3 regions of the Bacillus sp. JJ664 genome follow, and region 2 is predicted to be linked to each of the others. Evidence: riboswitches for the same ligand, from Rfam matches in the RefSeq annotation. Region 2 holds a riboswitch; each other region holds the start of a gene.
What was found. Region 2 has a riboswitch for lysine ahead of V7056_RS08415 (aspartate kinase). Riboswitches for the same ligand answer to the same signal wherever they lie in the genome.

Region 1 (6,423 bases), on a different contig from region 2:
ATACCTACCATTGAAAGGATAATTGTTTCAATAGGGTTAAAAAATAAACTTCCTGTGACAATGAGCATTGTACTTGGGATGAATAAAAAAATTCGAGCGCAAAAAATACCTACAAATAAAATCATCGGGTTGATTGTGGAATCTTCAATAAAATGTTTAATATCATTTAAAGATAATTGAAACAAATTAAAATGAACAGCTAGTATTAACATAATAAACCATGAACTCATTACAATGATTGGGATGATTTTTTTCATGATTAAGCTCTCCTTTGGTTTATGTGAAAACGGAGTGTTATTGTATTCTATTCTTTACAAACGCGAAAACTGATTGTTTTTTGAAATGATTAATAAATAACATAATTATCTCGAATCTAGAATATTTATTTAATGAGCAATAGATATCTCAAATTAAAGGGATTGAGGTGTAGCTATGCTAGATGAGGGCTTATTGGTTATTCGACTTGTTTTAGGAATCATTTTGGCAGGCCATGGCGTTCAGAAATTATTCGGATGGTTTGGTGGTTACGGAATTAAAGGAACTGGTCAATGGTTAGAGTCGATTGGTGTGAAACCTGGTGGATTTTTTGCATTTTTATCAGGAGCAGCGGAACTAATAGGTGGATTACTTGTTGCGGCAGGCTTATACACGACAGTGGGTGCATGGTTAATCATACTAGTTATGTTAGTCGCCCTTTTAAAAGTGCACTTAAAAAATGGTTTCTGGATTACTTCAAATGGTATTGAATATAATCTACTCATCATTGCTACATCAGTTGGCTTACTTTTAACAGGACCTGGCTCATTAACTTTATTTTAATAAATAGGAGAGAACATTCATGTTATATGGATGTTCTCTTTTTTGTTTTAAGTTGAATACCTTAAAGAGACTATTAAAGAATTTAAATATTTTATAAGTGAAGGATTATCGCAAAGCTTTAAAGAACTTGTCATTTATGAAGATTGTAGTTAGAGTGTTTGCATAGGAATTTTTTGCTATAATCAAATTTAAATAAATAAACGCTAATACTACAAAAGTAGAATATGGAAAAATGAGGTTATAAAAATGAAAAAAGAAAGTAATTTGATTATTTACGATCTAATTTTGTATTTAGTACTCCCACTAGTAGGTTACAAGCTATTAAAGCCATATATTGGAGATTATTGGGCGATGATTGTCCCAACAATTCCTGGGATTTTATATACTTTATTTCGTTTTTGGTACACTAAACAATTTAATGTAACTGGAATTTTTATTATAACTACAATGAGTGTTAGTACTGCATTGGATCTTTTAGCCGGTACAAAAGAAAATTTACTTCTATATAACGTGTATTACCACATCGGCCTAATAGGTGTATTCTTCATTCTTTTAGCGATAAAGAAACCATTGCCATATTATTTTATGATTGATATTGCCGCTATTCAGGGACAAGAAAGAGAAGAAAGTAAGAAGCTGTATAAACATCCTTCACTGTTCAAGTTGTTCCAATATTTGTTTATAGCTTGGATTGTTAAAGATATCATATTTACTGGAGCACAATGGTGGATGCTTGAAGCTTATGGTGTGAAGGCTTACTACTCAAGGACTATCATTTTCACAGTAGGTGGTTATATCTTTGGAATTATCATGGCAATCGGTTATGCGATGATTACGATGAGAGCACAAAAAATTAAAGAAAATGATCAGCATCCTAAGGATGAAATTAATATTTAACGTAAAAAAGCGCATCTATAAAAAGATGCGCTTTTTTATATTCTTTTCTTATCTTATATTTCTAACGATTTCATTTTCTGGTTCTACATGAATTAAAATTTGGGGATTAATTAGAACTTTTTTGATTTCATCTTCTATTTTATCGCAAAGTAGATGAGCTTCTTCAATACTCATGCTAGACGGCAAAACAAGATGAAAGTCGATGTGTTCCTCTGCGCCCGATCTTCTTGTACGTAAATCATGGTATTCAATATATTGTGATTTGAAATTTAATAAAACTTGTTCAATTTGTATAATTTCGTCTGAAGAGAGCCCTGTATCTAGTAATGGCGTAAATGATTTCTTTCCAAGCTCGATAGATTCTTTCATTATATATATGGCAATTCCAATTCCAATTAATGCATCTAGTACGTCCCAACCTGTAAGAGATACTAAAATTAAGCTAGCCGCAACACCTAGCGATGAATAGACATCTGTTAATAAATGTAATGCATTTGATTGCATTGCGACAGAATGCGTTTCTTCTCCTACTTTTTGAACTTTTTTCCCAACTCGCCAATTAATAAAGGCACCGAGTAGCATGACGAATACACCTATAAAAGGAAGTTTTATTGGTGAAGGGTGAATTAGTTTTTCAACTGATTCAACGATAATCCAAATTCCAGCAATAAAAATGAGCAGCGTTTCGACAGTCCCCGAAATGTTTTCAAATTTACCGTGACCATAAGGATGTTCCTTGTCAGGCGGCCGATTCGATATTTTTACTGAGAAGAATGCGATAACTGAAGCGACTAAATCTAATAAAGAATGGATTGCCTCCGATATAATTGCAACAGAACCAGTTATGATTCCAACTGCTAATTTTAATAAAACAATAAAAGAGTTACTACAAATTGAAAGTAATGCAATTTTGGTTGAATGCAATCTATTCACCTCTGACCAAATTTTTCTACTATAGCTAAGAGTGTTGTCCTAAGGCAACAAAAAAGAAAAACCACTAACATAAAGTTAGTGGCTTGTTTTTTTTATATGATGTTTTTTATTATTGATTGGATTTTTCATATTAATCACCTTTTTTTAGCGCGTAATTAATATTTTATAGTAAAGATTATATTTTGAAAAGAAAAACTTGTGTAGTCCAAATGATTAGTAAAAACTTGCAATTACAGATTTTTTTTACACTTTCCCAAAAGATTGTTCATTTTAGAATTTGAAAACTAAGGACAAAAGTTGATGACAACGGAAGGTGCTAGACTCCTGTTGAGATCCGGGAAAGCCGAGACCACGAGGGAGGCACACAGGATGTGGGTCATGCATCCGTTACGACAGGACTTTTTGGTTTTAGCATGCCTACCATTTTCGCCCCACGGGAAGGGAGCATTTTGGAGAGGTAATCAACTAACGCATTCATATATAATAGAAACAATGGATGAGTAAACAGATTATTTTTTAAAAAGGTTTGACATCTATTTTTAGACTGTGTTATACATAGACTAATATAAAAAAACAATCTATTCGTAGAGGTTGCATTGTATATGAGTATCGTTTAAGAGAACTGTGGGTTTGATGACTAAACGAAAAAGGATCCGATGCCGAAGCATTAAAGCGCCACACGCTAAAATGCTGGGACTGCATTTAATAAATGTAGTACTGTCACTTGTATTTGTGAAGAGCTATTGAAGAGATGTGATTGGCAATATCCTTTTAATTTTAAAAGTGATAGGCACATGAACATATCCTTCATGTGCCTTTTTTAATACACTAATACATTGAAGAAGGCTTCTGGTGAATGAACTTGTGTTTAGTTATGAAGGGAGAATATTAATGTATTTACATGGTAATAGTCGAGTTGATCATAATGGACATCTAGAAATCGGAGGTTGCAGTACAGTTCAACTAGCTGAACAGTATGGGACACCTTTATATATATACGACGAAGCATTGATTGAGTCTAAATGTAGAGAATTTCATGAAGCATTAAAAGAGACAGGGTTAAAATATCAAGTTGCATATGCAAGTAAAGCTTTCCTTTGTATTGAACAAGCCCGCTTAATTGAAAGAGAAGGGTTATGTTTAGATGTAGTCTCAAGTGGCGAACTATATACAGCGATACAAGCAGGGTTTCCGGCAGAGAAAATTCACTTTCATGGGAATAATAAATCAATAGAGGAAATTGAAGAAGCTTTAGACGCGAAAATTGGTTGTTTCGTAGTCGATAATTTCTTTGAGTTAGAAGTATTACAAGCAATCGCTGAAGATCGCGGAGTAGATGTATCAATCTTATTACGTGTAACACCTGGAGTAGAAGCACACACTCATGAATATGTAATGACAGGACAAGAAGATTCAAAGTTTGGTTTTGATATCACGTCAGGTCAAGCAAAAGAAGCAATTGCCATTTCGTTAGATTCACCAAATTTAAAACTGTTGGGAATACATTCTCATATCGGGTCGCAAATTTTTGAGCCGGATGGGTTTGTGCACGCAATTAAAATATTAATGAACTTCTTAAATGGATTAAAAAATGAATTAGACTATATAGCTGAAATATTAAATGTAGGTGGCGGATTTGGGATTCGTTACACTTCTGAAGACGAACCGTTATCGATTGTTAAGCATATTGATCAAATTACTTCTATTATTAAACAACAATGTGAAGAATTATCGTATCCAGTCCCTGAATTATGGTTAGAGCCTGGCCGTAGCATCGTTGGTGAAGCAGGAACAACTCTATATACGATTGGAGCAACAAAAAACCTACCTTCAGTAAGAAAATATGTTTCTGTCGATGGGGGAATGACTGATAATATCCGCCCAGCACTTTATGGATCAAAGTATGAAGCTATGCTTGCAAATCGCGCGAATGACGAGAATAAAGAGGTTGTATCGATTGCAGGTAAATGTTGTGAAAGTGGAGATATGTTAATTTGGGATTGCGAGTTACCAGTTGTTGAGAGCAATGACTTATTAGCAGTATCTTGTACTGGTGCATACGGGTATTCAATGGCAAATAATTATAATCGTATTCGTCGTCCGGCTGTTGTATTTGTAAAAGACGGTGTATCTAAAGTAGTGGTACAACGTGAAACGTATCAAGATTTAATTAAAAATGACATGATTTACATTGAAAACTCTTCTATTAGATAATAGAAGAGTTTTATTACTGTTTCCTAACGATTTCATGTTTGTTTATCGACAGATTAAGACATATTTATCATTTATATTACAATATTGTAACAAAAGCGACTCCCTTCGCAAATCTATGATATAAATACCTAGTAGATAAGCGAGAGGAGACACGCTGAAATGTTTAAAAGAAAACTAACAGTGCTGGCTATAGCAGGTACATTTTTAGTATCTTTAGCGCCGAATGCTTCGGTAAATGCCGAAACGAAAGTAGAAAAAAAGCAAGCTGAAGTAGATAAATTCCAATCACAATTCAAAAAATTAAGTAATGATGTTAAAAAGATAGATCAAAAGATTAAAGATACTAAAGCTAAAATACAATCTAAAAAAGAAGAAATCTCAGAGACTCAAAAGATTATTCAAGATAAGAATGCTAGAATTACATACTTACAGGACCGTATCGAAAAGCGTAACGAAATGCTAGAAGATCGTCTTGTTGCAATGCAAAAGCAACCAAAAGTGAATTTAGTAACAGATGTTCTTTTCAACTCTGATGGTATTGTTGATTTCTTTAACCGTTTAAATTCAATTACAACGCTTTTTGAAGCAGACCAAGATATCATTAAAGAACAAGAATCAGAACAAGCTGAAGTTGAAAAAGAAAAACAACTTGTGAACGAGAAAAAAGAATCTCTTGTAAAAGCAAAAGAAGAGCTTGTAGTGCAAGAAAGCGATTTATCTAAATCACAAGCAGCAAAAGAAAAATCATTAAGATCTGCAGAATATAGATTAAAGCTTGCGGTTAAAGAACTGCAAGATGCAAAAGAAGATGTAAGAGTAAGACAACTAGAACAACAATCACTTGAATTAGCTGAATTGTCGAATGATAGCGATGACTCTAGCTCTAACAGTTCTTCAGGCAATGCTTCAGGCAATGCGGGCCCATCTGAAAATGAAGGACCAGTTGCTTCTGGTAATGCAGTTGTAGACTTTGCAATGCAATACCAAGGTGTTCCTTATGTATTTGGTGGAACATCTCCAAGTGGATTTGATTGCAGTGGATTTATTTGGTATGTATATTCACATAATGGTTATGGTTTCTCACGTGCTAACGTAAAATCATACTGGAATATGGCTACAAAGATCAGTTCTCCACAACCAGGAGATCTAGTATTCTTAGAAAACACTTATATTAATGGCCCTTCTCATATGGGTATTTATATTGGTGGAAACAAAATGGTTCATGCTGGAAGTAAAGGTATTGGTACAATCAGCTTAAGTAGCAGCTGGGTACGTTCACACTTCTTAGGATATGGCCGATTCTAATAAATTATTAACCTCGTATTATATTAAATATGTTACGAGGTTTTTTATTTTTATATGAATAAATTATAAAAGGCATGACTCAGATATTTCATGAGTCCATGCCTTTTTGATTTTTCACCTGTTCTTGTAACAAGTCACGAATTTCAATTAAAAGTTGTTCCTCTTTAGTAGGTACTGGTGGTTTAGTCTCTTCAATTTCTTTCTTCTTAAAAGAGATTTTACTTAGTAATCTAATGAAGAAGAATACAGAAAGTG
Region 2 (6,423 bases):
AGAAGCTCTTGAATTTTATCATCAGTTTTTAATAGTCTATCATTGAAACGAACAACAGTTACATTGTCAGTCATCCATTCTCCAAGCTCTTTATGAAGAAGGTATGCATTTTCAGTTCCATCCATAGATAGAATACGATTCATTTTTTCGTTCTCTTCAGCAACATTACGATCAAATACTGAAGAAGAAACATCATCAGCAGATTTAGCTAATCCATTTACATATCTAACTGCATTTGGTCCAGCAACCATACCACCGTAAATTGCTGATAATAGTGAGTTAGCTCCTAGACGGTTTGCACCGTGCATAGAATAATCACACTCACCTGCAGCAAATAATCCTGGAATTGCTGTCATTTGATCATAATCAACCCATAATCCACCCATTGAATAGTGAACTGCAGGGAAAATTTTCATTGGAACCTTTTTCGGGTCATCACCAGTAAATTTCTCATAAATCTCAATAATTCCACCAAGTTTAATATCTAACTCTTTTGGATCCTTATGAGAAAGATCTAGATACACCATGTTTTCTCCATTGATACCAAGTTTTTGGTCAACACATACAGAGAAAATTTCACGAGTAGCAATGTCCCTTGGTACAAGGTTTCCATATGCAGGATATTTCTCTTCTAAGAAATACCATGGCTTACCATCTTTATATGTCCAAACTCGTCCACCTTCACCACGAGCACTTTCACTCATTAAGCGGTTTTTGTCATCTCCTGGGATGGCAGTAGGGTGGATTTGAATAAATTCACCATTAGAGTATGTTGCACCTTGACGGTAAACTGCAGCTGCTGCAGAACCTGTATTGATAATTGAGTTTGTTGATTTACCAAAGATAATACCAGGTCCACCTGTAGCCATAATAACTGCGTCAGCAGGGAAGCTTACGATCTCCATTGATGATAAGTTTTGTCCTACGATACCACGACAAACGCCTTCATCGTCAACGATTACTCTTAAAAATTCCCAACCTTCAAACTTTTGAACAAGACCTTCTGATTCGTATCGACGAACTTGCTCATCTAATGCGTACAATAATTGTTGGCCTGTCGTTGCACCAGCAAATGCCGTACGGTGATGCTGAGTTCCACCAAAACGACGGAAATCTAACAGTCCTTCTGGCGTACGGTTAAACATTACACCCATACGGTCCATCATATGGATAATTCCAGGTGCTGCTTCTGCCATTGCTTGAACTGGTGGTTGGTTTGCTAAGAAATCTCCACCATAAATTGTATCATCAAAGTGCTCCCATGGAGAGTCACCTTCACCTTTTGTATTAACTGCACCATTAATTCCACCTTGTGCACAAACTGAATGTGAACGTTTAACAGGAACTAATGAGAATAAATCAACTTTTGTACCAGCTTCAGCGGCTTTAATAGTAGCCATTAATCCAGCTAATCCACCGCCAACTATAATTACTTTTCCACTCATGTCTCTCTCTCTCCTTACATGTTTGCTAGCTGCGGATCAATGAATGCAAAAATCGCACGTAATCCAACGATTGATAGAGCAACGAAAATTCCTAAAGTAACATATGTCGAAATACGTTGCGATTTAGGTGTTACAGTAATTCCCCAAGAAATGAAGAATGACCATAATCCATTAGCAAAGTGGAAAATAGTTGAAATAACACCTACAATATAGAACGCGATCATGAATTTTGAGCTAAAAATATCAGCCATCATATCATAATTTACGTCTGCACCTAATTGAGCCGCAATACGGGTTTGCCACACATGCCAAGTTATAAAGATTAAAGTAATAACTCCAGAAATACGTTGGAATAAGTATAACCAGTTTCGTAAATAACCATAATTTTTCACATTGCTAGTGCCTGTAAAAGCAATGTATAGTCCATAAATCGCATGGTATAAGATCGGTAATAAGATAATAAAAATTTCTAATAAATAGCGGAATGGTAAATTCGCCATAAATTCAGCAGCTTTGTTAAATGATTCTGCTCCCTTTGTTGCAAAATGATTGACAACTAAGTGCTGCATTAAGAATATTCCAACTGGAATTACTCCTAACAATGAATGAAGTTTTCTAAGGAAAAACTCCTGGCCATTCTTGTTGCTCATGTAAAACCCTGCCCCCTTTAGTTTGTGAACATGAAAATAAAATTACATGCTTCTATTATTCTAGAAAAATAGAAAATAATGTAATTTCCATAAAAATCTAAATTTTTATGAGATTTATCTAAAGTTCATTTTACTCCTGTTAATATTACAGGTCAAGAAAACGCGTACATTTTTCTTTACTGAAAAAACTTCTCAATTATATTGGTAAATCTACAAATATTGAGGTTTTCAATTATTGTTTTTATTATTGTTTATTGTATATAATAAAAACATGTTTTTTAAGGAAAGGGAGAGCTATTCGACCATGATGAACGGCAATGAAATTTTAAAAACACCAGGGAATATTTCTGGTTTTGGCTACGAACTCTTACGAAATGATTTACTTTCGGAATTATTAGGTAAAGAGCAACATGATATATTATATTGGGCGGGAAAAATGATTGCTAGAAAATATCCTTTAGCAACATTTGAAGAAATCATCGAATTTTTTGAAACTGCTGGTTGGGGGACTTTAACGGTTGTAGATGAAAAAAAACAAGAAGTTCATTTTGTTTTAACTTCTGAACTAGTTACATACAGAAATCAACATAAAAAAGATGTATCTTATCAATTAGAGGCTGGCTTTTTGGCAATGCAAATCCAACAACAAATTGATGTAATTGCAGAAACATACGAAGAGCAAAGTAAACGTTCTGATAAAGTAAAATTCCAAGTAAAATGGGATCTAAAAGATCCAATTACAAAAAAATAAAAATAAGCCTGTTCATCATATTGATCAGGCTTATTTCATATTTTCTTTTTCACTTTTCTTTATTAGCTCATCTAATTTACGATTCATTTCATCTAGTTGTTTATTTTTCTTAACACCTTTAATAATGTAATTCATGAGAAATAAACTAATAAAAACAAATAATAGAATGAGAAGGATTAATAATATTAATTGAAAGACAATATCACCATAAGCAATCCCTGCATTTATCAAATGAAAACCTCCATTACCAATTACTACTTCTATTATATGGTAATATTTCGCTAAAATGTTAAAAACCCCTTTAATCATCAAGTTCCTAGAAAGGTAAATTATGACTAAAGGGGTTTTGATGATTATCCTTCTATAACTACTTCTTCTTGAACGCGATCTAGCTCATACCCTTTGTGTAGAGCATGAACCGCATTTTGTAATTGCGATTTTGGAATAACTGTTGATACTTTAATTTCAGACGTACTTACCATTTTAACCGGGATACTAGCTTCTGCTAAAAATTTAAACATATTTGCAGCAACGCCAGGATTTGAAACCATCCCACTTCCAACAATCGAAACCTTCGCAAGCTCGCTTTCAAAATCAAATGAAACATAACCTAAATATTCTTTTTTAGATTCTAGAATTGTAATTGTTTCTAACATATTTTCTGATTTAATAGAGAATGATAGATTGACTAAATTATCTGAAGTCACGCTTTGGATAATAATGTCTACGTCAATTCCCTCTGTTGCCAATATTGTAAAGATATTTGGTAAAAGATCGACTTGGTTATATAAACCATTTAAAGTCATTCTTGTGACATTTGATTCAAAAGCGATTCCTCTTACGACCGATTGTTGTTCCATTTGATTTTCCTCCCCAATAAACGTACCAATTTCATCATGTTGACTTGATCTTACTTGTATAACTAATCCATAATTTTTTGCAAATTCTACAGCCCTTGGGTGTAGAACAGCTGCACCTAAAGCAGCAAGCTCTAGCATTTCGTCATATGATACATGACTCAATTTAGTTGCTTTTGGCTCAATTCTTGGATCTGTTGTATAAACACCTAAAACATCCGTATAGATGTCACATCTTTCAGCTTGTAATGCTGCGGCTAACGCTACCGCTGTAGTATCAGAACCACCACGACCTAATGTTGTAATTTCATCTTCATTACTTAAGCCCTGGAAACCAGCGACAATGACAATATAACCTTCATTAATCAATCGTTGTATTCTCTCTGTTTGAATAGTTTCAATACGAGCATTTCCATGAATAGATTCTGTATGGATTCCTGCTTGCCAACCAGTTAATGAGATTGCCTTAAATCCTTTAGCCTGAATAGCCATTGCTAATAAAGAAATTGAGACTTGCTCACCAGTTGTTAAAAGCATATCCATTTCACGCTTACTATTTTGTGGACTAATTTGCTGTGCAAGATTAACGAGTTCATCAGTATGATGTCCCATTGCTGAGACAACAGTAACAACACTGTTACCTTCTTTATACGCTTTTGTGACTGTATCAGCTACATGCTGTATGCGCTCGATTGAACCGACTGAAGTCCCTCCAAATTTTTGAACAATAATTCCCATTTTTTCTCATCCTCACCTATTTTTCATAAAAAAGAATACAAAAAAGCGCGTGAAGCAATGTTCACGCGCCTAATTTACAAAAATTGTAATAAAATAGACAAATCATCAACATCTCTTCAATAGCTCCCCGCATTTAGTATGCGACAGTACTACATCTATTAAATGCAGTCCCAACGAAAAGAATTGTGGATTCATTTCATTTCGGCAAAACTTCCTTTCAACTGTCCATAACAACGCCACACGTCTATGACAGTATACTCTTAAGTTTTGCACCTCTATTACGAGAGAAAATATTATATTTTTAACTTAATATAAATTATTTTGAAAATAGTGTCAAGGAATTTTTGTCCTCATTTGGTGTTCATTGACGTCATGCTCCTAGAAGCTATTTAAAAAAATAAGATGAACAATGCTCGATCACTTTCTAAAGTGTTGATAAATTTCTTCCGCAACATTTTTCGGAATTTTTGCTTGGATCAGCTCTTCAATTGTTGCCTCTTTGATTTTTTTAACAGAGCCGAAATGTTTTAATAATGCTTTCTTTCTAGTACCACCAACTCCGGTAATACCATCTAAAGCGGACTGAACCATCGATTTACTGTGAAGCTGACGATAAAATTCAATTGCAAAACGATGAACTTCATCTTGAATTCTTTGTAATAAAAAGAATTCTTGACTCTGTCTGCCTAATTGAACAATTTGAGGTGGTTGTCCTATTAATAACTCAGATGTACGGTGTTTTTCATCTTTTACTAATCCAGCTGTTGGAATAAATAATCCTAACTCATTTTGTAACACGTCTTCAACTGCTGATAAGTGGCCTTTGCCGCCATCTACGATAATTAGATTTGGTAGTGGAAGGTTTTCTTTCAAAGCTCTTGAATATCTTCTTCTTACCACTTCACGCATTGAATCATAATCATCAGGTCCAACTACTGTTTTAATTTTATATTTTCTATAATCCTTTTTAGAAGGCTTGCCATCAATAAATACAATCATGGCAGAAACTGGATTTGTACCTTGAATATTAGAATTATCAAATGCTTCGATTCGATAAGGAGTTTCAATATTTAATATTTCTCCAAGCTTTTCGATTGCTTTAATCGTTCTCTCTTCATCTCTTTCAATCAACTTGAATTTTTCTTGTAATCCTATTTTTGCATTCTTATTCGCTAGAACAACTAGTTCTTTTTTCTGACCTCTCTTAGGTTGGAGAACAGGAACATTTAGTAACTCTTTTAAAAGATCATTATCTACTTTATCTGGCACAAAAATTTCTTTTGGCTTTATGTTATGTGTTTTCTCATAAAACTGGCCAACAAAAGATAAAAATGCTTCTTCAGGTTCGTCATAAATTGGAAAGTATGATACATCCCTTTCAATCAATTTTCCTCTACGAACAAAGAATACTTGTACACACATCCAGCCTTTATCTACAGCGTAACCAAATACATCACGATCAACAAGATCACTGCTCATCATCTTCTGTTTTTCCATCGTTGCTTCAATAGAAACAATTTGATCTCGAAACTCTTTCGCACGTTCAAAATCCAATTGTTCTGATGCAGCCAACATCTTCGCCTCGAGCTCTTTTCGAATTTGATCTTCTCCACCATTTAAAAATCGAATAATTTCATTTACAATTTCTTGATTTTGCTCATCAGTTACATCTTTAACACAAGGTGCAAGACATTGCCCAATATGATAATACAAACAAACTTTATCCGGTAATGTAGAACATTTTCGAAGTGGATATAAACGGTCTAATAATTTTTTTGTTTCATTCGCGGCATTTACATTTGGAAAAGGACCAAAATATTTTCCCTTATCTTTTTTTACATTTCGAGTAATCAATAAACGAGGATGCTTTTCAGCCGTTATTTTAATGAAGGGATATGTTTTATCATCCTTCAACATGATGTTATATTTTGGATCATACTTTTTGATAAGATTCATTTCTAGAATTAAGGCTTCCATATTGG
Region 3 (6,423 bases), on a different contig from region 2:
CTTACAACCGTGGAGATTTTTAGTGATTAATAAACAAGAAACGAAACAAAAATTGCTTCCAATTGCTAACAATCAACAACAAGTCGTTGATGCTTCAGTTGTGATTGCAGTTTTAGGTGATACAAAAGCATATGTAAATGCCGATCGAATTTATGATGAATTAGTTGAAAAAGGTATGATGACTCAAGAGGTTAAAGACTTTTATGTAGGCTCAATTGTTAAAAATTATGGTAATTTCCCAGAGGAAATCGCAACAAAAGTAGCGATGATTGATGGTGGATTAGTATCAATGCAACTAATGCTTGCGGCAAAAGCAAAAGGTTTAGATACAGTACCAATGGGTGGTTTTGATCAAGCGAAATTTGTAGAAGAATTTAATGTACCTGAAAACTTCAAACCAGTTATGTTAATCTCTGTTGGTAAGGGAATCAAAGCAGGGTTTGAAAAAGTTCGTTTGACGTTAGATGAAGTTCTTACTTGGGATCAGTTTTAAGAGCAAGGAAAGTAAAAAGAGCAGGGGAAAGGGATTGTCCTTAACCTGCTCTTTTCTATTGTATATTATTTTTCTCCATGTAAACGATACGCCATATGGTTTGTTGGACCTACATATTCATTTAATTTAAACGAGTGGCGAATTGCTTCAGTTATATACTTTTTAGCAGTATATATAGCTTCTCTAGGTTCTACTCCTTTAGCTAATTCAGCACAGATTGCTGCAGAATATGTACAACCAGCACCATGTGTATATGTTGTTTCAATTCGATCAGATTCTAAAATTTCTATTTTTTCACCGTCAAATAAAACATCAACCGCGTTTTCATGTTGAATTTTGCTTCCGCCTTTAACAAGTACGAATTTTGCGCCTAATGCATGAATCTTACGCGCTGCTTCTTCCATTTGTTCAACTGTTTTAATTGGCGCCATATTTGCTAATTGTGCTGCCTCAAATAAATTTGGTGTTACTACAGTTGATAAAGGAACTAAAACATCTCTTAATGCATCATTTGTTTCAGGATGTAAAGCCTCATCATTCCCTTTGCAAATCATAACCGGGTCAACTACTACACGATTTATATTATGTTTTTTAATTGTTTCAGCTGCTAATTCTATAACTTCCACTGATCCAAGCATTCCTGTTTTCATTGCCTGAATGCCTACACCAACAACGATTGTTTCTAATTGCGCTGCAATTGTACTTATATCAATCGGAAATACTTGATGGTGCCAATGATTATGTGGGTCCATTGCAACTAATGTGGTAACCGCACTCATTCCATAAACATTTCTCTCTTGGAATGTTTTTATGTCTGCCTGTAAACCTGCGCCACCACTACTATCTGATCCTGCAAGAGTTAATGCTTTATACACTGTCATATCAAAATTCCTCCTTTGTTTAAATACAATTTCATTATAGCAAAAAGAACACTAAAAAGCAGGAAGTAGGGCAGGTTATGAATGGAAAATAGAAATCATAAAGGAAATGGTATAGACAATTCTAAAGGACTCTTCAACTGTTTCTTGTAGAATTTTGCAGAAAGTAATTGACAACTAGATTATGAGATTGGTATAGTAATTTTATAAATTTTAATTAAATATGATCTTTATCTCGTATGGATAGAGGCGCGGTTTTGATGAGTTATTACTTGGAGGTTTATGGAACCTATGAAAAGTAATGAAAGGCGAAACTGCCGAAGTAACAAAGTTGCCATTCAATTTTGTTGCTGGGCCTATTGCTGAATAAGCGTAGGACTGTCACAAGTTTACTTTTACTTGTGGAGGGCTATTGAAGAGATGTTGGCTGTTAGACGCATATAAACTGAGTCTTAAACACGTGAACATTCTTCACGTGTTTTTTTGTGTTTTCAAGAGCATTCTAACCTACATAAAGTAGGAATTTCTTGAGTAAAATACACAGCAAACAACACTTTTGCGCCCCTAATTCTGCGTAAAGATAGTATTGCATGAATGAAGAGGAGGCAACAAAGATGGGACAAACAAATCTCCCGCAAAATGATGGTTCTTTAAAAAGAGGACTGAAAGCAAGACACTTAACAATGATTTCAATTGGTGGTTCTATTGGGACAGGGTTATTTTTAGCAAGTGGCGCTTCAATTAGTGAAGCTGGACCAGGTGGAGCTTTATTAGCATATTGCTTAATTGGTTTAATGGTTTATTTCTTAATGACAAGTTTAGGGGAAATGGCTACATATCTTCCTGTATCTGGTTCTTTTAGTACGTACGCATCTCGTTATGTAGATCCAGCATTTGGATTTGCGATGGGTTGGAACTATTGGTATAACTGGGCAATCACATTAGCTTTTGAATTAGTTGCTTCAGCAATGTTAATGAAATATTGGTTCCCAAATACTCCTGCTGTATTATGGAGTGCCATTTTCTTAGTCATCATTTTAGGGTTAAACCTATTATCAGTTAAAGGCTACGGTGAATCAGAATTTTGGTTTTCTTTAATCAAAGTCGTAACTGTTATTGTCTTTTTAGTAGTAGGGATTGCAATGATTTTTGGTATTTTAGGTGGAGATAGTGTTGGATTTAAAAACTTTACTGCTGGTGGAGCACCGTTCCATAATGGATTTTTAGGTGTGTTATCAATTTTCATCGTTGCTGGATTCTCATTCCAAGGTACAGAGTTAATTGGTGTTGCAGCTGGAGAAACTGAAAATCCAGAGAAAAATGTACCGAAAGCAATTAAACAAATTTTCTGGCGTATCCTTTTATTCTATGTATTAGCAATTTTTGTTATTGGTTTATTAATACCTTATACTGACGCAGATTTATTAAGAGGGGACGTTGCAGTCAGTCCATTTACTTTAGTTTTTGAAAAATTAGGTGTAGCTTTTGCAGCATCAGTAATGAATGCAGTTATTTTAACTTCTGTGTTATCAGCAGGGAATAGTGGTACGTATGCTTCTACTCGTATGTTATATACGTTAGCTATTGAAGGAAAAGCGCCAAAATTCTTAACAAAAATAAACAAAAACGGTGTTCCAACAAATGCTTTATATGTAACGCTAGCAGTTGGTTCATTAGCATGCTTAACGTCATTCTTTGGTGAAGGTCAAGTATATACTTGGTTATTAAATCTATCAGGCTTATCAGGATTTATTGCATGGTTAGGTATTGCGATTTCACATTATCGTTTCCGTAAAGCATATGTTGCTCAAGGAAAAGATTTAAATGATTTACCGTATCGTGCAAAATGGTTCCCTTTAGGTCCGATTCTAGCATTTTTAGCTTGTTTATTTATCGTATTAGCTCAAAACTATCAAGCGTTCACTGGTCATATAATTGACTGGCAAGGTGTACTTGTCTCATACATTGGTATTCCAGTATTCCTAATCGTGTGGTTAGGTTATAAATTTAAAAATAAAACAAAAGTAGTTGCTTATAACGAAATGGATTTAAGCAGAAAATAAAATAAATTGGAATCCTTCCATCTTTGGTGGAAGGTTTTTTTTTGTTTGGTTCAAGCTAGTTTATGCTTCTAATTTGAACAGATTGGAAATATATTGAAATTAAGTGTTTACAAAAACTAATGGCATTAGTATTATAAAACTAATACCATTAGTTTTAACTTAGGAGGAATTGTGATGAAGGTTACTAAATCTAATTTTCTTTATCAAATCAGTTTTTTGCCTAATTTATTCCCTGTAAATTGTTTTTTAGTTGAAGAAGAAAATGGACTTACTTTAATTGATACTGCTTTATCATTCAGTGCTGATAAAATCATTTCTGTTTCGAATGAAATTGGCAAAAAAATAACAAATATTGTACTGACTCATGCTCATGGGGATCATATCGGTTCACTAGACCGTTTAAAATCTATGATGCCTGATGTTGTTGTATCTATTTCAAAAAGAGATGCGAAATTATTAAAGGGTGATGTTACTTTAGAACCAAATGAACCCAATTTGCCTATAAAAGGTGGAGTACCAAAAAATATTCAAACCACACCTGATCGATATTTACTAGAAGGTGATACGATTGGTTCATTGTTAGCAATTGAAACACCTGGCCATACTCCTGGTTCGATGTCGTTTTTGGATCAACGTACAAATACTGTAATTGCAGGAGATGCATTTACATTAAGGGGCGGTATTGCAATTTCAGGACAATTGAACCTTCTATTTCCATTTCCTGCTTGGGCGACATGGAGCAAAGAGGAGGCAATCAAAAGTGCTCGTAAAATAAGTCAATTGAAGCCATTATTATTGGCAGTAGGTCATGGGTCAATGTTAAATAATCCACAAGAAGCAATTGAGCATGCATTAAATAAAGGAGAATCATGAATGTCACCTAGAATTGGTTTAAATTTTAACGAATTACTGAAAACTGCTATTGAGATTGTCGATGATGAAGGTTGGGATGTCTTAACGATTAGTTATTTAGCTAAGAAATTGACGATTCAGCCCCCTTCAATTTATAATCATGTGAAAAATTTAGATGAACTGAAAAATAGTATTGCACTTTATGGTATTCAGCAGCTGTATGAGGAGCTTCACTCTTCAATTTGTGATCAATCAAAGGAGGCGATTTTTTCTTTAGCGTTTGCATATATCCATTTTGCTCGAAAGCACCCTGGATTATATCAATCGACTCTTTCATCAACTCACACTGTAGGTGATCAATACACTGTAGTTGCAACTAAAATTTTAGAATTGATTTTTGAAGTTCTGAAACCATATGATGTAAATGAGATTGATCAAATCCATATTGTCAGAGGGCTAAGAAGTATTCTTCATGGATTTGTTTCCCTTGAAGATCATGACGGCTTCGGGATTAATATTCCGATAGATGAAAGTATTAGATTTGTATTGAATCATTATATGAAGAATGTTGGATCGTTAAATAAGTAAAAGAACCTTTTAAATATAAAAGGTTTTTTGTCTTTATTTTCAGGAGTTCTAATTTATTGAATAAATAAAATTTATGTTAAAATATAGAAAAATTCACTATGAGAAAGAAGGAATATATATGAACGCAATGGTGATTCATCAGTATGGAAATAGTTCCGAATTTCAAAAAATAGATGTTCCTTACCCGTTTCCTAAAGGAAATCAAGTACTTGTTAAGATTGCTGCAACTAGTGTGAATCCGATTGATATGAAAATTCGAAAAGGTGTTGTTCAAAACGCATTTCAACCTAATTTTCCAATGATTCTTCATAGTGATTTTTCTGGTGAAATTGTAGAAATTGGAGAGTCTGTTTTGCGTTTTTCAGTTGGAGAACTAGTATATGGCTTTAATGCAGCAGGCGGAGCACTATCCGATTATTTATTAGTTGATGAGTCAATTTTGGCAAAAGCACCTAAAAATATACAAATCCAAGATTCTGCTGGCTTACCTTTGACTTCAATTACAGCGTGGGAGGCTTTAGTTGATAGAGGGAATATTAAAGCTGGAGATCATATTTTAATTCATGGGGGGACAGGTGGTGTTGGTCATGTAGCGATACAAATAGCTAAATCCTTAGGTGCTATTGTTTCTACTACTGTTTCCTCAAATGAAAAAGCAGCATTAGTCAAATCACTCGGAGTAGATCATGTCATTAATTATAAAGATGAGTCGGTCTTAGCATACGTTGAGCGTCTGACGAATGGTAAAGGCTTTGATGTCGTTTTTGATACTGTGGGTACTGATAATTTGGATAAGTCTTTTCAAGCTGTTAAACAAAAGGGGACAGTTTTAGCGATCGCTGCTCGCTCTACTCATGATTTAACGCCATTACATAGTAAATCCTTATCTTTACATGTTATTTTTATTATGCTTACTCAGAAAACAGAGGAAGGGCGTAAAGAACATGGTGAGATTTTACATAAAATAGCTAATCTCGTAGAGTCCGAAAAAGTAAAGCCACTTATTAATCCGAAGCGTTTTACATTTGAAGAAATAAGTGAAGCTCATGATTATTTTGAAAACAATGAAGTTGAATATGGAAAGGTAATTATTGAAAATCAAAGATTCAAAGCAGAATAAAATTCACTTGTTACCCTATAGTAATTAATTATTTATCTTTTCGTAAACTCCGTATGCTATGATAGTGCTAGCATAGGAGTTTTTTGCTCATTTAGTTAATTTATCTAATAAGGTTTATACAATATATATAATTGAAATTGGGAAGAGGGGATTGTATGCAATTAAGAGTTTCAGCTGTTCAATATCATCTCCACACAATCAATTCTTTTGAAGAATTTGCAAGTCAAGTGGAGCATTATATAAAAACAGCAGAAGAATTTGGTTCGGATTTTATTGTTTTTCCTGAATTTTTTACAACTCAGCTTATGTCGATCGGCAATGATAAAGGTGAAGCATTAACGATTCAAGAATTACCCAACTTTACTGAACAATATCGTACATTATTTATCAAATTTGCAGAGCAATACAAGATGCACATTGTTGCAGGAA

Region 1: another riboswitch for lysine. It lies ahead of lysA (diaminopimelate decarboxylase); the one in region 2 lies ahead of V7056_RS08415 (aspartate kinase).
Region 3: another riboswitch for lysine. It lies ahead of V7056_RS06325 (amino acid permease); the one in region 2 lies ahead of V7056_RS08415 (aspartate kinase).

What each region holds. Positions count from the first base shown of each region.
Region 1 covers NZ_JBALMS010000093.1:17,615-24,037, reverse strand. Annotated here, with positions in the region: gene V7056_RS15115 (TVP38/TMEM64 family protein) at 1-257, opposite strand, end outside; gene V7056_RS15110 (DoxX family protein) at 433-819, shown strand; gene V7056_RS15105 (VC0807 family protein) at 1,066-1,716, shown strand; gene V7056_RS15100 (cation diffusion facilitator family transporter) at 1,765-2,640, opposite strand; lysine riboswitch at 3,227-3,400, shown strand; gene lysA (diaminopimelate decarboxylase) at 3,541-4,863, shown strand; gene V7056_RS15090 (C40 family peptidase) at 5,023-6,168, shown strand; gene mscL (large conductance mechanosensitive channel protein MscL) at 6,257-6,423, opposite strand, start outside.
Region 2 covers NZ_JBALMS010000047.1:21,083-27,505, forward strand. Annotated here, with positions in the region: gene sdhA (succinate dehydrogenase flavoprotein subunit) at 1-1,445, opposite strand, end outside; gene V7056_RS08400 (succinate dehydrogenase cytochrome b558 subunit) at 1,460-2,095, opposite strand; gene V7056_RS08405 (YslB family protein) at 2,400-2,846, shown strand; gene V7056_RS08410 (DUF4083 family protein) at 2,877-3,077, opposite strand; gene V7056_RS08415 (aspartate kinase) at 3,200-4,441, opposite strand; lysine riboswitch at 4,554-4,727, opposite strand; gene uvrC (excinuclease ABC subunit UvrC) at 4,859-6,423, opposite strand, start outside.
Region 3 covers NZ_JBALMS010000037.1:23,737-30,159, reverse strand. Annotated here, with positions in the region: gene V7056_RS06335 (nitroreductase family protein) at 1-493, shown strand, start outside; gene pdxK (pyridoxine/pyridoxal/pyridoxamine kinase) at 559-1,374, opposite strand; lysine riboswitch at 1,608-1,791, shown strand; gene V7056_RS06325 (amino acid permease) at 1,986-3,434, shown strand; gene V7056_RS06320 (MBL fold metallo-hydrolase) at 3,609-4,307, shown strand; gene V7056_RS06315 (TetR-like C-terminal domain-containing protein) at 4,308-4,874, shown strand; gene V7056_RS06310 (zinc-binding dehydrogenase) at 4,993-5,994, shown strand; gene V7056_RS06305 (carbon-nitrogen hydrolase family protein) at 6,150-6,423, shown strand, end outside.